Regions from separate parts of the Streptomyces sp. NPDC001902 genome, predicted to be linked through region 1. Evidence: riboswitches for the same ligand, from Rfam matches in the RefSeq annotation. Region 1 holds a riboswitch; each other region holds the start of a gene.

Region 1 (5,544 bases):
CGCGCGCCGGCTGGTCTGAGGTCCCGCGGCGCGGGCGTCACGCCGGACGCGTGGCGCCCGCGAAGGGCATCTGGTCGACCGGGGCGAGTTTGACGACGTCACCGGTGCGGGGGGCGTGGATCATCATGCCGTTGCCCACGTAGAGGCCGACGTGGCTGATCCCCGAGTAGAAGAACACCAGGTCGCCGGGCTCCAGTTGGGAACGGGAGATCCGGGTGCCCGCGTTGATCTGGGTGTACGTCGTGCGCGGCAGGGAGACCCCGGCCGACCGCCAGGCGGCCTGCGTGAAGCCCGAGCAGTCGTACGCCGAGGGCCCGGTGGCGCCCCAGACGTAGGGCAGGCCGAGGGAGCCGTAGGCGAAGGAGACGGCACGGGCGGCGCGTGCGTTGGGGGCGGCCGCGGGCGCCAGCCCGGCGCGGGAGCCGGTGGCGCCGCGGCCGGCGCGGGCCGGGTCGGCGGAACCGTGGCCCCCGGAGGACAGCACCTCGGCGCGCTCGGCGGCGGTGAGACGGCCGAGCAGCTGCCGCGCGGAGGCCAGGCGCTGCTCCACGGTGTGCTTGTGGCGGGCGAGTTCGGCGCGGGTGCCGCGCAGCTCCGCCAGCTCGCCCTCGGTCTCGGTGCGCAGCTGCTCGATGCCCCGCCGCTGGGCCGACAGGGCGCGCAGCGCGGCGTTCTGGCGGCTGCTCATCCGGTCCAGCATCCCGGCGCGCTCCAGGTAGTCGCCGGGGGAGGAGGCGAGGGCCAGCTGGACGGCGGGGTCGATGCCGCCGCTGCGGTACTGGGCGGTGGCGAGGGAGCCGAGGTCGTCGCGGGTGACGTTGAGCCGCTCGGTCCTGCGGGCGAGTTCGTCCTGGAGGCGCTCGATCCGCCCGGTGGCCGTGTCCGCCTTCTCCTTCGCTCCGTTGTACCGTTCGGTGGCCTGCTCGGCCTCCTCGTACAGGCGGTCCACCCGGGCCCTGGCCTCGTCCGTGGTCAGCCGGGGTTCGGCGTGCCCGGCCTCCCCGAACACCGTCACGGAGGCCGCGCCCGCCAGGGCGAGACCGGCTGCGGTGCGCGCGGTCGTGCCTGCCAGGCCGCGTTCCTTGGGCCTTCTGTGCGACGCCACGCGCCGTCACTCCTTCCGGGCTGTCCGTACGCCCCCCTGCGGTCCGGCGGCGGGCGGACGGGGAGCCGTCCACCGCCGGACCTTCGGCGGGGGCGGCCGTGCCGGGGACGGGGTCCTCGCGGCAGTGGGGATCGGCCACCTGGGGCAGGACGCTAAACCTGGACGCCGTGAGCGGGCTCCGGACTGTGCGGGACTGGTCCGATTCGGCCGCGGACTGCCCGCGGATGACCGCTGTTCGACGGGTGACCTGGTCACTTGCGGTCCGGCCGTGACCGATATGACGGAAGAGGGCGACCTCGGTGCCGAGTGCTGGTACGAGCCTGGCTAGGGTCCTGAGCCATGGACGTACTCATCAACCTGATCGTCGGCCTGCACATCATCGGCATCGCCGCGCTGCTGGGCGGCTTCCTCACCCAGATGAAGGCCATGGGCCGCGGCGAGGCCCGGTTCGTGCCGGGCATGCTGCACGGCGCGCTGACCATGCTGGTCACGGGCGCGCTGCTGGTCGGCCTCAACCAGGCCGACGACCAGCCGGTCAACAACGTCAAGATCGGCGTGAAGCTCGCGATCCTGGTGGTGATCCTCGGCCTGGTCTACGTCAAGCGGGACGAGGAGAAGGTGCCGGCGGCGGCCTTCGGCACCGTGGGTGCGCTGACCACCGCCAACATCTTCATCGCGGTGCTGTGGACCTGAGCCCGGCCGAGGCGACGGGCCGGGCGGGGGCTCAGGCCATCCGGGCGTAGCCGTAGATCGGCATCTCCGTGATCGGGGCGATCTTCACCACGGTCCCGGTGTGGGGGGCGTGGATCATCTGGCCGCCGCCGATGTAGAGGCCGACGTGGGTGACGTCCGAGTAGAAGAAGACCAGGTCGCCGGGTTGCAGCTGGTCGGCGGTGACGCGGCTGCCGAAGTCGACCTGGTCGTAGGTGACGCGGGGGATCGAGACGCCCGCGGCGCCCCAGGCGGCCTGGGTCAGGCCCGAGCAGTCGTAGGAGTTGGGGCCGGTGGCGCCGTACACGTACGGCTTGCCCAGCTGGGCGCGCGCGAACTCGATCGCCTTGGCCGCCTTGGCGGCGTAGGTGCCGGACACCGGGGCCGTCGAGCCCGACCCCCCGGCCGCCTCCTGCGCGGCCTTCTCCTTGGCGGCGATCTCCGCGGCCTTCGCGGCGGCCTCCTCCTGCCGCTTCTTCTCCAGCGCCGCCAGCCGTGCCTTCTCCTGGGCGGTGAGGCTGTTCAGCAGCTTCTGCGCCGCGGCGAGCTTCTGCTTGACCGTGGTCTTCTCCGCGTTCAGCCGCCGCTGCGCGTCCGTCAGCTTCTGCAGGCTCTCGACCGCCTCGGCGCGCTTGGCCGTCGTCTCCGCCTGTTCGGAGCGGAAGGTCTCCAGCGCGTGCTCCTGGCGGTCGGACAGGCGGTCCATCAGGTGCGCCTGGTCCAGGAACTGCTGCGGGTCGGAGGTGAGCAGGAAGCTCGTCGTCCCGTCCAGGCCGCCGCCCCGGTACTGCGCCGCGGCGTACTCGCCGATGGTGCGGCGGGCGGAGTTGAGCGTCTCGGTCCTGCGGGCCACCTGGTCCAGCAGCGCGTCGGCGCGCGCCCGCTGCTGCTCGGTCTGCTCCTTGGCGCCGTTGTAGCGCTCGGTGGCGGCCTCGGCCTGGTGGTGGAGCTTGTCGACCTGGGCCTTGACCTCGGTGATGGAGGGCTTGTCGGGTGAGGCGGGCGCCGCGCTCGCGCTCTCGCCGAAGAGGGTGACGGTCGCCAGCGCGGCGGTCGTGAGCCCCACCGCGGCCCGGGGGCCGGGGACGGTCAGCGCGCGCGGGCGCGGCTTGCGGTGCGTCGCCAAGTCAGGCGGCTCCTTCCGTGGACCGCCTACCGGGTTAGCTGTCGGGTTCGGGCTTCGGAAGGCCGCCCTACGGGCCGTGCGGGCGCGCTGCGCTCGTGCGGACCGATTCACCCCAAGGTCGTGGGTCCCCGGCTCCGGCGGTCGCCGGACTCAGCGGAGGCGGCCCGTGACGGCACGGTCGCCGCCGCATGGAGCGGACCGCCTGATGCGGCACGGTAGTCAACTGCGGGGGTCCGTGGGAACCCTGGTGTTCGAATTGTCCGCAATCATTTCGTGACCTTCACCATGCGGGGTCGCCACGGGCCGCCACGGACGGCGACGGGCCGTGCCGCGGAGGGTGCGGGCTCGGGCTCGGCTGGGGCTCGGGCTGGGGCAAGCGGCGCACCGCTGTCCGTCCCACGGCCTAGACTCGGGAGGCGATGAGCAGCCTCTTTGACGACAGCTTCCTGGCCGGCCTCGAACCGAGGGAGGAGGAGCCCCCGCCGCCTCCCGAGGACGAGCCCGACACGGCTCCCGACGACCTCTTCGAGGGGCGCTTCGACGCGCCCGTCGACCGGGACGCGTACTACCGGGACGGCGCCCCCCGCCCGGTCGTCGACCCGTCCGCGCTGCTGGAGGGGCTCAACGAGCAGCAGCGTGCCGCCGTCGAGCACACCGGCTCCCCGCTGCTCATCGTCGCCGGCGCCGGCTCGGGCAAGACCCGGGTGCTCACCCACCGCATCGCGTACCTGCTGGGCGCCCGCAAGGTGCACCCCGGCCAGATCCTGGCGATCACCTTCACCAACAAGGCCGCCGGGGAGATGAAGGAGCGGGTCGAGCAGCTGGTCGGCCCGCGCGCCAACGTGATGTGGGTCTCCACCTTCCACAGCGCGTGCGTCCGCATCCTGCGCCGGGAGTCCAAGAGGCTCGGCTTCACCTCCAGCTTCTCGATCTACGACGCGGCCGACTCCAAGCGGCTGATGGCCCTGGTCTGCCGCGACCTGGACCTGGACCCCAAGCAGTTCCCGCCGAAGTCCTTCAGCGCCAAGGTCTCCAACCTCAAGAACGAGCTCATCGACGAGGAGACCTTCGCCGACCAGGCCGAGAACCCCTTCGAGAAGAAGCTCGCCGAGGCCTACGCGATGTACCAGTCGCGGCTGCGCGAGGCCAACGCGCTCGACTTCGACGACATCATCATGACCACGGTCAACCTGCTCCAGGCCTTCCCGGACGTCGCCGAGCACTACCGGCGCCGGTTCCGGCACGTCCTGGTCGACGAGTACCAGGACACCAACCACGCCCAGTACACCCTGGTGCGCGAGCTGGTCGGGACCGGTGACGCGGAGGAGGGCGGAGAGGGGCCCGCCGAGCTGTGCGTGGTCGGTGACGCCGACCAGAGCATCTACGCCTTCCGCGGCGCCACGATCCGCAACATCCTCCAGTTCGAGGAGGACTACCCGCAGGCCCGCACGATCCTGCTGGAGCAGAACTACCGCTCCACCCAGAACATCCTGACCGCCGCCAACGCCGTCATCGAGCGCAACGCCTCCCGCCGCCCCAAGAACCTGTGGACGGAGGCCGGCCAGGGCCCGGTCATCACCGGCTACGTCGCCGACCAGGAGCACGACGAGGCGCAGTTCATCGCCGACGAGATCGACCGGCTCACCGACTCCGGCGACGCCCGCCCCGGCGAGGTCGCGGTCTTCTACCGGACCAACGCGCAGTCCCGTGTCTTCGAAGAGGTCTTCATCCGCGTCGGCCTGCCCTACAAGGTCGTCGGCGGTGTCCGCTTCTACGAGCGCAAGGAGGTCCGGGACGTCCTGGCCTACCTGCGCGTGCTCGCCAACCCCGAGGACACCGTCCCGCTGCGCCGCATCCTCAACGTGCCCAAGCGCGGCATCGGGGAGCGCGCCGAGGCCATGGTCGACGCCCTGGCCTCGCGCGAGCGGATCTCCTTCGCCGCCGCGCTGCGCCGGGTCGACGAGGCCTTCGGCATGGCGTCGCGCTCGGTCAACGCCGTCAAGCGCTTCAACGAGCTCCTGGAGGAGCTGCGCACGGTCGTCGACTCCGGCGCCGGCCCCGCCACCGTCCTGGAGGCCGTGCTGGAGCGCACGGGCTACCTGGCCGAGCTGCAGGCCTCCACCGACCCGCAGGACGAGACCCGCATCGAGAACCTCCAGGAACTCGCGGCGGTGGCACTGGAGTTCGAGCAGGAGCGCACCGAGGAGGAGCCCGGCACGCTCGCGGAGTTCCTGGAGCGGGTCGCGCTGGTCGCCGACTCCGACCAGATCCCGGACGACGACGAGGGCGGCGGCGTCATAACGCTGATGACCCTGCACACCGCCAAGGGCCTGGAGTTCCCGGTGGTCTTCCTGACCGGCATGGAGGACGGGGTCTTCCCGCACATGCGCGCGCTCGGCCAGACCAAGGAGCTGGAGGAGGAGCGGCGGCTCGCCTACGTCGGCATCACGCGGGCGCGGCAGCGTCTGTACGTGACGCGGTCGACCATGCGCAGCGCCTGGGGCCAGCCCTCGTACAACCCGCCCTCGCGCTTCCTGGAGGAGATCCCGGAGCCGCTCATCGAGTGGAAGCGCACGGGCGCCTCCGCGGCACCCTCCGCCTC
Region 2 (5,544 bases), on a different contig from region 1:
TGCCGGTGCCGGCCTCGTCCGCGGCGGCGTGGAGGGCTTCGGCCAGCGCGGCGTCGTCGCTGCTCGCGGGGGCCTCGCCGAGGTCGGAGCCCACGCGCGGGATGGCGGTGACCACGACGGCGTCGTGGGCGGGGTCGGCGAGGGCGGCGGAGAGGGCGGCCCGGAAGTCCTCGGGGCCGGCGGCCGTGGTGAGGTCGAGCGGGAGGCCCGGTTCCAGCCCGGCGGTGAGGCAGGCGTCGTAGGTGAGCAGGCCGAGCGACTCCGAGTTGCCGAGGACCGCGACGCGGGGGCCAGCGGGCAGCGGGCGGCAGGACAGCAGCAGTCCGGTGTCGAGGAGCTCGGTGACGGTGTCGGTGCGGATGACGCCGGCCTGCCGCAGCAGGGCGGAGACCGTGCTGTCAGCGATGCGGGCGGGGGGCACCGCGTGTCCGGGCGGGGCGGCCGCCGAGTGCCGGGCGCCCTTGACGACGACGACCGGCTTGACGGCGGCGGTGCGCCGGGCGAGGCGGTAGAACTTGCGCGGGTTGCCGAGGGTTTCGAGGTAGAGCAGGGCGACGTCGGTGGCCGGGTCGTCGTACCAGAACTGCAGGATGTCGTTGCCCGAGACGTCCGCCCGGTTGCCGGCGGAGACGAAGGACGACAGTCCGGCGCCGCGCCGGCGCAGCCCGGACAGCAGGGCGATGCCGATGGCGCCGGACTGGGTGAACAGGCCGAGCCGTCCGGCGTCCGGGGTCTGCGGCGACAGCGAGGCGTTGAGCCGGACGTCCTCGGCGGAGTTGAGGATGCCGAACGCGTTGGGGCCGATGACGCGCATCCCGTACGAGTGGGCCTGCCGCACCAGTGCGCGCTGCCTGCGGCGGCCGTCGGCGCCGGACTCGGCGTAGCCGGAGGAGATCACCAGCAGGCCCAGGACGCCGTGCCGGCCGCATGCGTCGACGGCCTCGGCGACGTCGTCGGCGGGCACGGCGATCACGGCGAGGTCCACGGTGTCGGGGATCTCGGCGACGGAGCGGTGGGCGGGGACGCCCTCGGGGTCGAGGATGCGCAGGTCCTCGGGGAAGGAGCGGTTCACGGCGTGGACGCGGCCGGTGTAGCCGCCCGCGACGATGTTCCGGAGCACTCCGCGGCCGACGCCGCCCGGCCGGCGGCCGGTGCCGATGACGGCCACGGAGGCGGGGGCGAGCAGTCGCTGGACGGAGCGGGCCTCGGCGCGCTGCTCGCGGGCGCGCATGACGGCGAGGGACTGCTCGGTGGGCTCCAGGTCGCATTCGAGCCGGACGACGCCGTCGGTGAAGCTGCGCTGCTGGGTGTAGCCCGCGTCGGTGAAGACCTTGATCATCTTGCGGTTGGAGGGCAGCACCTCGGCGATGAAGCGACGGATGCCGCGCTCGCGGGCCACCGCCGCGATGTGCTCCATCAGGGCGGAGGCCACCCCGCGGCCCTGGTGCGCGTCCTGGACCAGGAAGGCGACCTCGGCCTCGCCGTCGTCGGTGCGGTCGTAGCGGACGGTCGCGATGAACTCGCCGCCGACCAGGGCCGCCAGGCCGACGCGGTCACGGTAGTCGTGGTGGGTGAAGCGGTGCACGTCCCGGTCGGAGAGCCGGGGGTAGGGCGCGAAGAAGCGGTAGTACTTGGACTCGTCGGAGACCTTCTCGTAGAAGCTGACCAGCCGTCCCGCGTCGTCCGGCGCGATGGGCCGGACGTGGGCGATCCCGCCGTCGCGCAGGACCACGTCCGCCTCCCAGTGGACCGGGTAGTCGCGCTCTGCGGCGGACGGCGTCGTCATGGCCCAAGCGTACGGGCACCTGCCGGTCGCGGGACCGGTGCGACGATGTGGGGACGGACCGGTGTCCGAGGCATGGCAGACTGGTCTAGACCTCCCAGGAACGACCCGAAGGGCAACACCATGGCTGAGCGCCGCGTCACCATCGGCTGGGCCGAGGGCCTGCACGCACGTCCCGCTTCGATCTTCGTCCGCGCCGCCACCGCCGTGGGCGCCCCCGTCACCATCGCGAAGGCGGACGGGGCCCCGGTCAACGCCGCCTCGATGCTCGCCGTGCTGAGCCTGGGCGTGGCCGGCGGCGAGGAGGTCGTGCTGGCCTCCGACGCGGAGGGGGTGGACGCCGCTCTGGACAGCCTTGCCAAGCTCGTCTCCGAAGGCCTGGACGAACTCCCCGAGACCGTCTGACAGCGCGCGGAGCCGCGGTGCGGCAAAAGGGGCGGGCCTGCGCGTGAAATCCGGCCGGATTTCGCGGACCCGCCCCTTCGTCATTGCGAGGTCATTTTCGGGCAGCGCGCAGCACAATAGGGCACGGAAATACCCCGCGCACAATTCCCCAAGTTGTATACGGCACTTCTGTTAAACCCGGCCGCGCGAAGTGTGTACGGCGTGTTTCCGATTCCTCACCGCGCCGCGGCGCCGCGCCCCGTGCTCTCCGGACGGCGCAGCCGGTGCACCGCCGTCGCCCGCTCCACATGGGCCGCCATCAGCCGCCGGGCCCGCTCCGCGTCACCGCGTGCCACCGCGTCCACGACCGCCCCGTGCTCCTCCCAGGACTCCACGGCCCGCCCAGGGGTGTCCACCGCGTACACCCAGGCGATCTTGTGCCGCAGCTGGGTCAGCAGCGCCACCAGGGTCGGGCTGCCGGAAGCCTGGGCCAGCGTCTCGTGGAACCAGCCGTCCAGCGCGGGCAGGTCGGACAACTGGCGCCGGAGGGAACGTTCCTGGCCCAGCCGGACGAGCCCGCGCAGCACCTTCACATGGGCCTCGGTGCGCCGCTGCGCCGCCCGCGCGGCGCCCAGCGGCTCCAGCAGGGCACGGATGTCCAGCAGGTCGGCGGCCTCCTGCTCGGTCGGCTCGGCCACGGACGCCCCGGCGTGCCGGCGGGTCCGCACGAAGCCCTCGGACTCCAGGGTGCGCAGCGCCTCGCGCACCGGGACCCGGGACACCCCGTAGCGCTTGGCCAACTGCTCCTCGGTCAGCCGGCTCCCCGGCGCGAAGAACCCGCTGATGATGTCGTCACGGATCGCGGTGCACACCGCCCGGGCCGAAATCGGGCGGCCCGCGCCGCCGACCCCCTTCACGTACGACCCCACATCGCAGGTTCCTTTCGGTGCGCGCCGACGGCCGTCCTTTAATCCCCGTGTAACGGAGGAGCCGGCGTTTCTGCCGCGACTCTATTCCAGCACGCCGCCGATTCCGACGGCTGCCCTGAATTCATGGAGCATTTTTGGACACCCCGCGGCCGGGAAGCGCCGGCATGCCGAAGGCCCCGGCGGGGGAACCGGGGCCTTCGTGTGGGGGGAGGGGAATGGCTCAGATGCGGACGCCCTTGGAACGCAGGTACGCCAGCGGGTCCACGTCGGCGCCGTAGGACGGTGCCGTACGGGCCTCGAAGTGCAGGTGCGGCCCCGTCACGTTGCCGGTGGCGCCCGACAGGCCGATCTGCTGCCCCGCGGAGACGGTCTGGCCCACGGACACGCCCAGCGAGGACAGGTGGGCGTACTGGGTGTACATGCCGTCCGCGTGGCGGATCACGACGTTGTTGCCGTAGGAGCCGCCCCAGCCCGCCTCGACGACGGTGCCCGCGCCGGCGGCGTGCACCGGGGTGCCGACGGAGGCCTGGAAGTCCACGCCGGTGTGGTAGCCGGAGGACCACAGGCTGCTGGTCGCGTGGTAGGGCGTGCCGATGGAGCCGGCGACCGGCAGCATCCAGCCGCCGAGCGTGCCGCGGCCCTTCGCGGCGCTCCGGGAGGCGTGCGCGGTGCCGCTCTCCCGGGCCGCCTTGGCCTTGGCCGCCTTGGCGGCGGCCTCCTTGGCGGCACGCTCACGAGCGGCGCGCTTGGCGCGCGCGACCAGGGCGTCGTGGCGCTTCTGCGCGACGACCGCGGCCCGGTGCTGGGCCGAGGCCTGGTCGGCGAGGTGCGCGGCGAGGTCCCCGGCGACCGCGGCGCAGCGGGCGAAGGCGGAACCCTCGGCCCTGGCGTCGGCAGCCGCGGCGGGCACGACGAACGCGCCGGTGGTGACGGTGGTCAGCGCGGCGGCGCCGGCCAGGGTGGAACGTATGGAGAACGACGCCATGGGCAGGCGGGGATCCTTTCCTTCCTTCTCGCCTACCGGGTTAGCTGACGGGTTCGGAGCAGGAAGGTCTCCTACGGGCGGCGGCAGGCCGCCCGATTCACCCCAGGGACATCTCAGGTGGGTCCCCGGCTCCCCAGGCTCACGCCTGACGGGGACTCGGCGATCGTTGCTCCGGTGCCGCGGGAGGCGGCTGCTTCCGCCGGGCAACCCGAGGACGTTAACCAGGCGTTGCTCCCGGTTCCAAAAAAATCCGGCAATATGTGCGGGATGCCACACCGGCCGCCAACCGGTCGCAACCGTCCGCAATACCGCGATGCCGCAGCTCCCCGGCGGTGCGCACCCCTCCCGGAAGCCCCCGCACGGCCGTGGCGCGGGCCGCGGTGACCGGCGTCACCGTCCGGCCCGGCCGAACGGGACCCGGTGGCGGCACCGCGTACGTAGGGTCACGGGGTGACCACGACACCAGGGGCGGCCACCGACGCCGCCCGCGCCGCCGAGGACTTCCTGCGCGCCTTCCACGACCGGATGCCCGGCCGTCAGTCGAAGGGGACCGAGGCCGCCCCCACCCGCGACGGGCGGACGAGTTACGCGGTGCTCGCCGAGCGTGTCGCCGGCGCCCGGCGGGTCCTGGACCTCGGCTGCGCGGACGGTGCCCTGCTGGAACTGCTCGCCGGGCGCGGGGTCGCGGTTCCCGCCGGCGTCGACCTGTCGGAGGGCGAGCTGGCCCTCGCCCGCCGGCGGCCCGCGCTGGCCGGCGCCGACCTGCGGCAGGGGCGTGCGCAGGAGCTGCCCTTCGCCGACGGCTCCTTCGACGCCGTGGTCTCCCACATGGCGCTCATGCTGATGCCGGACGCCGACCGGGTCGTGGCCGAGGCCGCCCGGGTGCTCGCACCGGGCGGTACGTTCGCCGTCGCCGTCGGCGGCGGGCCCGTCCCCGGCGAGGCCGTGGAGCTCTTCCTGACGCTGGCCGTGCCGTACTTCAAGGCGGCGCAGCGGCGTCTTCCGCGGCTGGGCGACCGCAGGACACGGAGCCGGGAGGGGCTCGACGGGCTCCTCGCACCCCTCGGCTTCGCACCGCTGTCCTGGGAGACGGTCGTCATCGGCATGGACGGGACGCCCCACGAGGTCTGGTCCGCCCTCACCGGGACGTTCTACGACATGGAGGTCCTGGACGAGGAGCCGACCGAGGAGCTGCGCGCCGTGTTCCTGGACCGGGCCGCCGGCCTGAGCGGAGCCGGCGGACGCGTTCCGTGCGGCATGCGGATCAACGTGGCGGCGGCCCGGCTGGGCCGCTGAACGGGTAGCCCCGCGCACCGCGGCCCCGGGTGCCGCAAGGGCATCCGGGGCCGCGGTGCGGAGCTACCGGTCAGCCGCCCGTGACGACCTCGACCGGGCCGATGCCCAGCTCGCGGATCGGGTCCGCGATGACGGAGGCGTCGCCGACGAGGACGACCACGAGCCGG
Region 3 (5,544 bases), on a different contig from region 1:
GGGAGCTTCTGCTTTGACGTGAAGGGTGTGCAGCTCTGCGCGCCGGGCGCCACGATCGGTCACATCATCAAGGGCCAGGGCCTGAGCATCACAAGGGAAGAAGCCTCCGTACAGGACATCTTCGGCGCGGACTCCGCAGGTGGAAAGTGGTGCAACTGGCGGATCGACTGGCGCTACGCGGACACCGACGGCAAGACATACCTCATTCGGCGGGGTCCCATGCACCACTCGTGCACTTTCATGAAGTCCGTAGGGCGTGTCGACAACTCTAGGCGGACGTTGAAGCACTACGGGAAAGCATGCGCAGACTTCTTCGCTAGCGGAGAGAAGCGCGGAACCCAGTGCCACAACATCGTCAAATGAGCGAGGCGGAACCCCGATGACCGATAAGTCGCCGAACGTACGAACAAGCCGGCTGCTGCGTTGGCTGCTGATGGCCGGGCTCAGCTACATGTTCGCGATGTTCATGGTCCTCGGCGGCTTGTCACTGCTGCCGAAACGCACCCAGATGACCGTGTCCGAGTCGGCGGTCGGCTGGCTCGTGCTCGGTGTCAGCGGGGTCCTGTTCGCCCTGATCGCCAACAAAACGAAGGACCGCGGGCGGTCCTGAACGACGGTCCCGGGAACGGACGGGCTCACGCCCGCATCCACGCACGCGTGCCGAACGAGGCGCAGGAGCGGGAGGCGATGTCGGCCGCGAAGGCGAGGGCGGTGTCGAAGGCGGGTGGGGTGAGGCGGGGGGTGATGTGGGCGGCGAGGTGGTGAGCGAGGGCGCCGTGGAGGACGTCGCCGGCGCCGAGGGTGTCGACGACGGGGGTGACGGCGGGGACGGGGATCTGCCCCTCGGGCCGGAGGATGGGGGACGGGCCCTGGGTGACGGCGGTCCAGCGGACGCCGGCGTCGTGGAGGTAGGCGAGGACCTCGGCCGGGGTCGAGGTGCCCGGGGGGTGGAAGTCGGCGGAGCAGACGGCGACGTCGACGTAGGGCAGCAGGGTGGGCGTGGCGGGGCGCCAGCTGCCCGCGTCCAGGAGGGTGGGGACCCCGGCGGCGCGGGCGAGGCGGGCGGCGGGCACGGCGAGGGCGGGGTGGTGGGCGTCGACGAGCACGACGTCGGCGTCGCCGACGAGGACGGAGAGGTCTCCGGGCGGGGACACGGAGGTCCCTGAGGCCACGTTGGTGGAGGCGACGGCGCGGTCGCCGGTGGCGGCGGTGACCAGGATGGTGGAGACCGCGGGGGGTTCGGGGGAGTCCGCGGTGAGATTGATGACGTCGACGCCGAGGGCCGCGAGGTCGGCGTCGATGGCGCCGGCGAGGGCGTGGCCGCCGAAGGCGGTGAGCAGGACGGCCTCGCCGCCGAGGTGGGCGAAGGTGGCGGCGGCGTTGGTCGCGGGGCCGCCGGCGGCGACGGTCTGGGTGCGGGCGGTGAGTTTCTCGTTCGGGGCCGGGACGTGGTCGACGAGGGTGATGACATCGAGGGTGCAGAGGCCTACGAAGAGTGCGCGCATGGGCGCATAGTGGCAGCAGGGAGCGTGCGTTTCGCGTCTTACGCGCCTCCTAAGGGTGGGGGTGCACCATTTTTCCGGGAGACCCGACGCGCAGAGCGTCGATGCCACTACGCTGAGTGCTCGCAATGGTGCGCGGGGAATGCCGTGAGCAGGAGGACCGCATGGGGAACGCGCGACCAGGTGGGGCGGGTCCGGCGGACGTCGAGGTGGTGCTGGCCAGGGCGCAGAACGCCTTCGACGTCGACGACCGCGTGCTGGGGCGGCTGGCCACCGCGCTGATGGGCTGCACGGAGCTGGCGTCCATCCGCCAGCGCAAGGGCCCGCCGCGCAGGCTGAGCCGCAGGACCTTGCGGCACACGTTCCTGCTGGCCGACGGCAGTACGCAGCTGCTGTGGGAGATCGAGCACAACACCGGCCCGGGCGACGACGAACCGCTGTACGAGGTGTACTCCGACCCGGACGAGCTGGCCGCCGCCCAGCACGCGATCGACGCCCGCTTCGGCGAGCCCTCTCCGGAGGAGCTGGAGGCGGAGGCCGCGGACTGGCTGGCGCGGCTGCCGCAGATGGCGATGGACCTGACGCCCGGGCCCCGGCAGTACACGGCGGACCACTCCGCGGAGCACGCGTGGCGGGTGCTCCGGCGGGCCGAGAACACGGACGTACCGGGCGAGGAGCTGCGCAGCCGGCTGGGTTCGGCGGTGGGCCACGACATCGCGTACGTCACCGGGCGGCACACGCGGATCGGCACCGGCCGGGTCGCCGGCTGGACGCTGTACGAGCACGCCTTCCTGCTCGAGACCGGCGAGGAGATCAGCCTCTGGGAGGTCGAGCACACGATGACCCCCGACGGACGTCCGGTGTGCGAGGTGTACTCCGACGAGACGGCGGCGTGCGACTCGGCGGACGTCCGGCTGGAGGCTCTCTAGCCTCGCCGGCCTCGTCGCCGGACCCCGGGCGGGACCCCGGCCGGATTGCGGCCGGGGTGCAGCCGGAGGAAATTGGGGCGTAGGCGTGTCGGTGGGAAGCGGGAGGTCCCCATGCCGGTCCTGGCGGAGGTCGAGTTCCCCGGTGTGACGGCCCTGCAGTACGAGGAGGCGAACCACCGCGCGGGGTTCGGGCCCGAGCATCCTCCCGCGGGGCTGCTCTCGCATGCCGCCGTGATCACCAACGAGGGTCTGCGGCTGGTGAACGTCTGGCAGTCCGCGCAGGCGCTCGAGGCCTTCATGGAGATCATGTTGCCCGCCGCCAAGGAGTCCGGTTTCCCCGAACCGAGCGGACCGCCGAGGATCGCGGAGCTCTACAACTTCGTCGTCCCGTAAGCGTTCGCAGACGTCCCGTGGGCATCCCGTATGGGCGTCTCGTGGGCGTCCCGCGAAACGGACCGGCGGCCCTGGGTGACGGGGGGTGTCACCAGGACCGCCGGAGTCCGTGGGGCCGGTCGCTCAGACGGACAGGCCCTTACTGCGCAGCCAGCCCATCGGGCCGATCGGGTCGCCGCCACCGGGGCGCACCTCGAGGTGCAGGTGCGGGCCCGTGACGTTGCCCGTCGCGCCGACACGGCCGATGGTGTCACCCGTGTTGACCTTGCCGGAGGTGACGATCATCGAGGAGAGGTGGCAGTACCAGAGCTCGGTGCCGTCGTCGAGGGTCAGGATGATCCGGTAGCCGTACGAACCCGCCCACCCGGCCTCGGTGATGGTGCCGCTGTGGATGGCCTTGACCGGGGTGCCGGTGGGGGCGGCGAAGTCCTGGCCGGTGTGGGTGTTGGCCCACAGCGAGCTGGACTCGCCGAAGCCGGCGGTCAGCGTGTACGAGGTGACCGGCTTGACGAAGCTCTTGGCGAGCTCGGCCAGGCGGGCGGCCTCGAGCTTCTTCGCGGCCTCCGCCACGGCCTTCTTCTTGGCGGCGGCCTCAGCGCGGACCCGCTCCGCCGCCGCGGACTTGGCGGCCTTGGCCGCCGCCTCCTGCTGTGCGGCGTTCCTGGCGGACCGGTCGGCGGCGTTCCGCTGCTGCTGGGCCTGGTCGAGGATGCGGTTGCGCAGGGCCTCACCCGCGTCGGGGCTGAGTGCCTCGGCGACCTGCTTGGCCTCGGGCGCGCTGTCGTCGCCGACGAGCGCTCCGATGCCGGGCAGGTGGGACACCTCGGGCAAGGAGACGGGGAGCGGGTTCTTGCCCTCGGCGGTGGCGACCCCTCCGACGCCCAGCACGGCCACGGCCGCGACCCCGAAGACGGCCGAACCGCGGCCCATGGAGCGCTGCTTGGCGACGCGGTGCCGGGCGCGACGGGGGCCGGCGGACTCCTCGGTGGGGTTCCACGGCTCGGCCTGCGGGCCCTCGTAGGGCGCGCTCTCGAAGGTGTCGGGGTCCTCGAGGTCCCCCGTACCGTCGAAGGCCTCGATGTGCTCGGGGAGGGGCTGGGCGGGTGCGGGGGCAGCGGCCTCGGGCGCCTCATAGCCCGCGGCCTCGTAGCCCGCGGACGTGGTGTCGTGGGAGGTCGTCGCCTCGGCGGCTGCCGCGTCGAACCAGCCGGCGGCCATGTTCCACTGGCCGGTGTCCCAGCCGTCGATCGCGTTCTTCGTCGGCGGTGCCTGCTCGGCTGCCGGGGGATTCCAGCCGGCGGCGATGTTCCACTCGGCGGTGTCCCACTCGGAGTACGCGGTTGCGGACCCCTGTTGCTGCCCGGGTATCAGGGCAGGCTCGTTCGACGCCACGCGGGCGCGCTCCTTTCCTTCCTTCTCGCCTACCGGGTTAGCTGACGGGTTCGGAGCAGGAAGGTCTCCTACGAGGACCGCGGAGGGCCCCCGATTCACCCCAGGAAGTGGTTCCCCGGTTCCCGCGGACGGGATTCGGCAAGCGCACGGCGCCGCCCTGTCGGCGGCGGGATGACCGCGCTGCGTTATCGAACGTTAATAGAGGCGCCCGCCAATTCCAAGCCACTCAAGCGAGTTCATGACGGGAATCTATGGGGATGGACAGGACATACGTGGACATTGGGCCGTGACTGCCGTGACCTACGGGAAATGTGAGTGTGCATCAGTCGTTATGCGGAAGGGAGTGCCGCGCTCACGAGGAGTGATGGTCACCCCGGACCCCGGCCGCCGAGCGCGCGCCCCAGACGGCCGCCCAGACGCTCCGCCGTGGCGTCGGCGCTGCGGTGCGTCGCGAGCATTCCGTGCACTTCACGCTGCAGGACCCGGGTGAACGTGACGTAGTGCGCGGTCGCCGGACGGGCCCTGGCGGCCTGCAGCGCGCACCACAGCACGGTCGTGTAACCGGGGGTCGCGACGGACGGCGAGGGCGAGGGCTCCGAGCCGTGCCCCGCGGGACGGTCGTGGAACCATGCACGGGGGTCGTGAGGATCGTCACAGTTGACATCCCCGGCTCCGTATGCAGACCGCCGCGCGGGGGCGAAACCCGCCCCGAGCAGGGCATGTTGGGCGCCGCGTCCGGTCAGGAAGCGGATCAGGTCCGCGGCGTCGTCCGGGCGGTCGCTGGTCGCCGCCACCCCCAGGCTCTGACCGCCGAGGGCGGCGACGCCGGGGAGCCGGGCCACACCGAAGCGGACACCGGGGGCGAGGGTGGCGTCGAGCCGGTTGTAGGCGTAGGGCCAGTTGCGCATCAGCACGCTCTGACCCTCGGTGAACTGGGCGAGCGTGACGGACTCGTCGGCCTCCAGGGACTCCGGGTTGAGGTTGTTGGCGGCACCCAGCCGGCCGAGCTCATCCAGGCCCTCGCGCAGCCCGTCCTCGGTGCCGATGTAGCGGCCGTCGCCGTCGACGAGTGCGACGCCCGCGGTCCAGAAGGCTTCCAGGGTGTTGACGGTCAGCCCCTCGTACGCGCGCAGCTGGGTGGTGTAGGCGGGGTGGCCGAGCGGGCGGACGTCGGCGAGCAGGTCGCTGATCTTGGCGTAGCCGCGCAGGTCGGCGGGGCGGCGACCGGCCTTGGCGAGGTCGTCGGTGCGGTAGTAGAGCAGGCCGACGTCGGTGTTGAAGGGCACCGTGTACGTGCGGCCCTTCCAGCGGCCCGCGTCCGCGGCCTG

What was found. Region 1 has a riboswitch for cyclic di-AMP ahead of ACFYYN_RS06220 (C40 family peptidase). Riboswitches for the same ligand answer to the same signal wherever they lie in the genome.
Region 2: it holds a riboswitch for cyclic di-AMP, as region 1 does, so the genes downstream of both, ACFYYN_RS06630 (M23 family metallopeptidase) here and ACFYYN_RS06220 (C40 family peptidase) in region 1, are expected to answer to the same signal.
Region 3: it holds a riboswitch for cyclic di-AMP, as region 1 does, so the genes downstream of both, ACFYYN_RS02015 (M23 family metallopeptidase) here and ACFYYN_RS06220 (C40 family peptidase) in region 1, are expected to answer to the same signal.

What each region holds. Positions count from the first base shown of each region.
Region 1 is NZ_JBIATA010000002.1:624,681-630,224, reverse strand. It holds gene ACFYYN_RS06235 (LuxR C-terminal-related transcriptional regulator) at 1-19, shown strand, start outside; gene ACFYYN_RS06230 (C40 family peptidase) at 38-1,105, opposite strand; gene ACFYYN_RS06225 (hypothetical protein) at 1,445-1,798, shown strand; gene ACFYYN_RS06220 (C40 family peptidase) at 1,830-2,942, opposite strand; cyclic di-AMP (ydaO/yuaA leader) riboswitch at 2,951-3,108, opposite strand; gene pcrA (DNA helicase PcrA) at 3,362-5,544, shown strand, end outside.
Region 2 is NZ_JBIATA010000003.1:73,890-79,433, reverse strand. It holds gene ACFYYN_RS06645 (bifunctional acetate--CoA ligase family protein/GNAT family N-acetyltransferase) at 1-1,786, opposite strand, end outside; gene ACFYYN_RS06640 (HPr family phosphocarrier protein) at 1,907-2,188, shown strand; gene ACFYYN_RS06635 (GntR family transcriptional regulator) at 2,404-3,096, opposite strand; gene ACFYYN_RS06630 (M23 family metallopeptidase) at 3,317-4,081, opposite strand; cyclic di-AMP (ydaO/yuaA leader) riboswitch at 4,097-4,253, opposite strand; gene ACFYYN_RS06625 (class I SAM-dependent methyltransferase) at 4,532-5,377, shown strand; gene ACFYYN_RS06620 (M16 family metallopeptidase) at 5,448-5,544, opposite strand, start outside.
Region 3 is NZ_JBIATA010000001.1:426,934-432,477, reverse strand. It holds gene ACFYYN_RS02040 (hypothetical protein) at 1-363, shown strand, start outside; gene ACFYYN_RS02035 (hypothetical protein) at 380-610, shown strand; gene ACFYYN_RS02030 (PfkB family carbohydrate kinase) at 636-1,505, opposite strand; gene ACFYYN_RS02025 (DUF6227 family protein) at 1,667-2,431, shown strand; gene ACFYYN_RS02020 (hypothetical protein) at 2,543-2,824, shown strand; gene ACFYYN_RS02015 (M23 family metallopeptidase) at 2,948-3,904, opposite strand; cyclic di-AMP (ydaO/yuaA leader) riboswitch at 4,228-4,367, opposite strand; gene ACFYYN_RS02010 (extracellular solute-binding protein) at 4,585-5,544, opposite strand, start outside.